Regions from separate parts of the Butyricicoccus sp. AM27-36 genome, predicted to be linked through region 1. Evidence: riboswitches for the same ligand, from Rfam matches in the RefSeq annotation. Region 1 holds a riboswitch; the other holds the start of a gene.
The links. A riboswitch is a leader RNA that binds a small molecule or an ion and turns the genes downstream of it on or off. The one in region 1 is predicted to bind FMN.

Region 1 (3,137 bases):
CTCACCACCGCCTCTGGTGACGTCACGCTCCATATGCCGCGACTCAAGGGCGTATCCTTCGAGACTGCCATCATCGAACGGTATCGCCGCCGGGAGAGCAGCGTGGAGGAGGCCCTCATCGAGATGTACCTGGCGGGCGTGTTTCCGTGCACCGGGTAGAGGACATCACCGAGGCGCTGTGGGGCAGCAAGGTTTCGCCCGCCATCATTAGCGAGCTGAACAAGAAAGCCTACGTTCACATCGATGACTGGCGGAACCGCCCCTTGCAGGACGGTAGGTATCCGTATGTCTACATGGATGGCATCTATCTGCGCCGCAACTGGGGCAGAGAGTATGAAAATGTAGCCATTCTAGTGGCAATCGCCGTGAATGATGACGGTTTCCATGAGGTTCTAGGCGCCGCCGAGGGAATGAAAGAGGACAAGACCAGATAGGTCAGCTTCTTTCAGTGGCTCCGCGGACGCGGCTTGGACGGCGTAAAACTCATCGTCGGTGACAAGTGCATGGGGCTGCTGTAGACCGTGGGCGAGGTGTTCCCGGACGCCAAATACCAGCGCCGCACAGTGCATTTCTATCGCAATGTTTTCTCTGTTGTGCCTAAATCCAAGGTCAAAATTGTGGCAAAAATGCTCAAGGCGATCCACGCCCAGGAGAGCAAAAAGACATCCCGCGAGAAGGCTAAAGCGGTCGTTGCCGAACTGCGCGCCATGAAGCTGAAGGAGGACGGCATTGAGGAAACGCTGACCTACTGCGATTTTCCCAGCGAGCATTGGACATGCATCCGCACCAACAATGTGATCGAGCGGCTGAACCGTGAGATCCGCCGCAGAACCCGCGTGGTGGGAACATTCCCTGACGGCAACTCTGCTCTGATGCTGGTCTGCGCTCGGCTTCGCCATGTGGCGGGCACGCAGTGGGGCAGCAAAAAATGTATGAACATGAAGCACTCGGAGACGGCGCTGGACGATGCCTTCATTGCCGGCTGACTTCACTCAGACGGAGAACCTGCAAACAATTTTGCGCACAAATCTTGACGGGACCGAGTCTATTAGATGCACGCATGTGATATAATCTTGGCCACGCATTTTGTCAATTCGTATACAGATCTTTGTCGAAATCATAGATGCTACCGCACTGTTTTCGATTATTGAACAAAAAAGTGCTCTCCGCTTGCTGGAGAGCACCTTCGTTTTTTACTTAGCCGACACGCTGTCTGGAGTGGTGCAATTCGATCTGCTTGGACTTGATGAACACGCTCAGCTTCTTGTAGGCAAGCATGGTAATCGCAGTCAGGATTGCGCCTTTGATGAGATTGAACGGCAGAACGCCGAGCAGCAGATAGCCCTGCATGCCGGTCACATACGGGTTGATCGCGTTGCATGCATCAAAGATAGCCTGCAGCGGCATAACCTGCGAATAAAACGGAATGATAAGAAAATAGTTGGTCAACATGCCGACACACGCCATAGCAACCGAGCCGGCTGCACAGCCGAGGACAGCCATCTTGCGGCTCTTGTGTCCGCGGTACAGCAGCACGGCGATAACAACGAGCGTGGAAAGCATCAGAAAATCTGCGACCTCACCGGAGCCGCCGGTCTGGGTCTGGGTCAGATGAATAATGTCCTTGATGCCGATCATCGTGATTGCCGGAGCGATGCCGAAAATAAACGCACCGATGAGCACGACCGCGCCGGACAGATCCACCTTGAGGAACGGCGGCATGAACGGAATCGGGAATTCAAAGTACATCAGCACGGTTGCGATAGCCGCAAAAATTGCGGTGTAGGTGATTTTGCTGGTTTTTGTCATTGCTGTTTTTTCTCCCTTTCAGGAGTCCTGTTCCATAAATAAAACAAGCCCCTGGATTGCTCCAGAGGCATACAGACGTAGCGATAGGTACATCTGTTTCTCTCATCCGGACTATAACCGTCGGTTGGGATTCTAACCCATCATGCCTTGCGGCTCGCAGACTATCAGGCTCGAAGCCTGTATACTGCCGGTGGAGACTTTCACTCCGCCCTGAAACAGAACTGATTTATTTATATTGCTATTATAGTCACCAGTAAAGGACTTGTCAACACTTCAGCAAGAAAAAACATAAAAGCCGCCTTCCCTTGCGAAAGCGGCTTTTTATCAGAAATCAGTCTTCCTTGCTGCTCATCAGAGTAACCATAACGGCCTTCTGTGCGTGCAGGCGGTTTTCTGCTTCCTCGAAAATCTCGTTTGCGTGCTCCTCGAACACCTTGGTGGTGATCTCCTGCTCACGATATGCCGGCAGGCAGTGCTGCACCATGCAGCCCGGCTTTGCAGCAGCCAGCAGCTCATCATTGACCTGATAGCCCTGGAATGCCTTCATGCGGACTTCCTTCTCGGCTTCCTGACCCATGGACGCCCATGTATCAGTGATAACAACGTCTGCGTTCTCAGCAGCCTTCATCGGGTCATCGGTGATGAAGAAGTTCGGATTCGGCTCTGCGAATGCCATAACCTCAGCGTCCGGACGGTAGTTCACCGGCGTTGCGATGGAAACCTTCATGCCGGTCTTGAGACCGCCGACGATCAGCGAGTTTGCCATGTTGTTGCCGTCGCCAATGTAGCACATCTTGAGACCCTCAAGAACGGCAAACTTCTCACGGATGGTCATGAGGTCCGCCAGAACCTGACACGGATGGCAGAAATCAGTCAGACCGTTGATGATCGGAATAGAGCCGTAGTTTGCCAGATCCTCTACTTCCTTCTGCTCGTAGGTGCGGATCATGATGCCGTCCAGATAGCGGCTCAGCACGCGGGCCGTATCCTGTACCGGCTCGCCGCGGCCAATCTGCAGATCACGGTTGGACAGGAACAGCGCCTGACCGCCCAGCTGATACATGCCGGTCTCGAAGGAAACGCGGGTACGGGTGGAGGACTTCTGGAAGATCATGCCAAGGCTCTTGCCTTCCAGGTGACGATGGGAAATGTTGTGCTTTCTCTCATACTTGAGCTGATCCGCCAGATCGAGCAGACCGATGATCTCCTCGGTGGAGCAGTCAAGCAGCTTCAGTAAATGCTTCATTGTAATAACCCCTTTCTGCAAATTAGCAATGAGTAATTAGTAGTTAGTAATTATTTAGGTGCTGCTGCACCAGTGCGATAAT
Region 2 (3,137 bases), on a different contig from region 1:
GCGCTGAAGCTGTCGTCCGTCAGCGCGACCACGGTCAGACACACGCCGTTCGTGGCAATGCTGTCGCCGATTTTTGTATTTTCGAGCACGGTATCTGCCGCAATCGTCAGCCGAGCGCCCTTTGCACCGAGCTCGATGCGCCGCACCGTACCGATTTCTTCGATAAGTCCAGTAAACATTACAATCTCCCTTCAATCAGGAAATCTTCGTCCATCGGCGTGCAAGTCACGTCCTTCAGCGGAAGCGCCTGCACCATCTTGTCAAACCCCAGACCTCCGACCGGACTTTTCGCGCCTGCACCGCCGATGATTTTCGGGGCGATGTACGCCTGCACGCGGTGCACCACACCGGCCTCCAGCGCGGAGAACGCAAGTGCCGAGCCGCCTTCAAGCAATATGCCGTCGATGCCGAGTGCACCGAGCTGGCGCATCAGGTCGGCAAGGTCTACGCGCTCGTCTTTCGTTTTGCATTCGAGAATGTGTACACCGTGCTGTTCCAGTTCAGCGGTGCGCTCATTTCGACCGACGACCGCGATATAGGTCGGGATTTTGTTCGCCGTCTGTACGATTTTGCTGTCGATCGGCGTGCGTGCGCGGCTGTCGCAGATTATGCGGATCGGATCGCGCCCGCCGTCAATGCGGCAGGTGAGCAGCGGATCGTCCTCAAGCACGGTGCCGATGCCGACCATGATGGCGGGCAGCCGATTGCGCGTTTCGTGTACATGACGGCGGGCGGTCTCGCCGGTAACCCAGCGGCTGTCGCCGGTGTGCGCGGCAATTTTGCCGTCCAGCGTCATCGCGTACTTGAGCGTCACAAACGGCGTTTTGTGCGTGATGTAGTGAAAGAAAACTTCATTCACGCGGCGGCATTCGTCCTCGCACACGCCGGTCTCGACTTCAATGCCTGCGTCGCGCAGGATCTGTGCGCCTTTGCCGGCTACCAGCGGGTTCGGGTCGAGGCAGCCGACGAACACGCGGCCGATCTTGTGCTCGATGACTGCGTCTGTGCACGGCGGCGTGCGTCCCCAGTGGCAGCACGGCTCGAGCGTGACGTAAAGGTCTGCGCCCGTGCAGTCCTCGGTGCAGTGCGCGAACGCGTTGCGCTCGGCATGCAGGCCGCCGATGTGCTCGTGCCAGCCTTCACCGATGATTTTTCCGTCCTTGACGATGACGCAGCCGACCATCGGATTCGGATTGACGTGACCGGCTCCGCGCTGGGCCAGCGCCAACGCCTGACGCATATATTCCTGTTTTTGCTCCTGCATAGAATCACCTGATATAATAATTCTGTAGAAAATTTCACGATAGTTTGGCGACAGCCAAAAAAACGTCCCAAAGACAGAATCTTCGGGACGCTGAAAAAAGCATTGTGAAAATAAAAAGTCTGAAACACCGAATCGGCATTTCAGAACAGCAAACAAACGGAAAATCTTTCCGTGCATTCTTCTTTTATCCAGACTATACTGTCGGCCTCGGAATTTCACCGAATCATGCTTCCGCCGAATGGCATCCGCTCGCGGGCTGTACCGCCGGTAGGGAATTGCACCCTGCCCTGAAGAATCAAATATTTGGTTTTGCGGGGCAGAGCCTTTATCGTTCCGCCTGAGGAAAGTATAGTCCCAAGCGGAGAAAAATGCAAGAGTTTTTTGAAAAAATAATTTTACAGAATATGTGAATGCAAACAAAACGCCATAAAAGTTCGAAAAAGACTGGAAAATACGCTGATAACGCACAAAAAATATAAAATGACCATACGGTTGTTATTGATAATTTTCCGTTTTCCATTATCAATTTTCAATTTGCTCCGGTTGTGCTATAATCAAATAGCTATGAAACGAAAGGAGAGTGTGCCATGCGGATCTGGACCGGACGAGCGGGGAGCGGCAAGACAACGGCCATCCTGCGGGAGATCGCGGCGCTGAGTGAAAAGGGAGAGGGACGGCAGATTCTGCTCGTGCCCGAGCTGAACTCGCACCTGATGGAGCGGCGGCTTGCCGCGGCCACGCACAACCACGGCGCACGCACGGCCGAGGTGCTGACGTTCTCACGATTGGCTGACCGTGTGTTCTCTGAGGTCGGCGGACTGGCACAGCAGATGCTGACGCCGGCAGGTCAGCTTTTGACCTTGCAGGAGGCGGCACGCCGTGTGCAGGGGGGGCTGCGTGCATGGAAGGGTCTGGCAGACAAGCCGGAGCTGCTGCAGGAGGCGCTGCGGCTGATCGACGAGTGCAAAACCTGTGCAGTCGCACCGGAGACGCTGTTTGCGGCTGCCGAAGAAAGTGAGGACGCGGTACTTGCAGAAAAATTGTCCGATCTTGCACAGATTTTAACAGCCTACGAGCGTCTGTGCGAGGCGTCCCTGCCCGACCCGAGAGACCGTCTGACACATCTGCGCGACCGTCTGGCAGAAAGTCACACGCTGGACGGCGCAGCGGTCTATCTGGATGGTTTTCTCGGCTTTACTGTGCAGGAAAGTGCAGTGGTTGATGCCATGCTGGCAGCGGGTGTGCCGCTCTCTGCGGCGGTAACCTGTGATACGGATTACCCGGAGATTTTCCTTACCGGCTGTAAAACAGTGCAGAAATTAACCCGGATGGCAAAACATCATAACCAGACGGTCGAGCGCATCGAACTGGGCGAAAGCAAGGTGGCCCGACCGGCGGGACTGGCTGCGCTCGAACGCGAAAGCCTGCTGCCGGTGCGCACCCCACAGGAGAGTGCGGACGGCGTTCGGCTGTACGAGGCGGCTTCGCCGTTTGACGAGTGCGAGCACGCGGCGGCTTACATTCGGCGCAAGGTGCGGGACGAAGGCGCGCGCTGCCGCGATTTTGTGGTTGCGGCACGCGATATCGAGCCGTACAGCGCGTTTCTCGCAATGGCGATGGCGCGGTACGACATTCCGGTGTTCCTCGCGGAAAAGCCGGATCTGCTGTCTCGTCCGCCGATGGCGCTGGTTACGAATGCACTGGAAGCGGTGCGAAATCACTTCCGATATGAAGATCTGTTCTCCTGTCTCAAGACCGGACTTGCGGGCTTGGATTGGGATGAAATTGACAAATTAGAGAATTATGTGCTCACCTGGAACATCCGCGGCGGAGCATGGGAACGCGAGTGGACCGAGCATCCGGACGGCTATGG

Region 2: linked by a shared signal. The riboswitch ahead of ribD (bifunctional diaminohydroxyphosphoribosylaminopyrimidine deaminase/5-amino-6-(5-phosphoribosylamino)uracil reductase RibD) and the one ahead of DW724_RS11915 (ECF transporter S component) in region 1 are both predicted to bind FMN.

The regions. Positions count from the first base shown of each region.
Region 1 is NZ_QUJR01000008.1:157,688-160,824, reverse strand. Features, by position in the region: partial or broken gene DW724_RS11920 (IS256 family transposase) at 1-986, shown strand, start outside; gene DW724_RS11915 (ECF transporter S component) at 1,198-1,809, opposite strand; FMN riboswitch at 1,900-2,031, opposite strand; gene argF (ornithine carbamoyltransferase) at 2,141-3,055, opposite strand.
Region 2 is NZ_QUJR01000001.1:13,052-16,188, forward strand. Features, by position in the region: gene DW724_RS00060 (riboflavin synthase) at 1-179, opposite strand, end outside; gene ribD (bifunctional diaminohydroxyphosphoribosylaminopyrimidine deaminase/5-amino-6-(5-phosphoribosylamino)uracil reductase RibD) at 179-1,264, opposite strand; FMN riboswitch at 1,437-1,563, opposite strand; gene DW724_RS00070 (PD-(D/E)XK nuclease family protein) at 1,852-3,137, shown strand, end outside.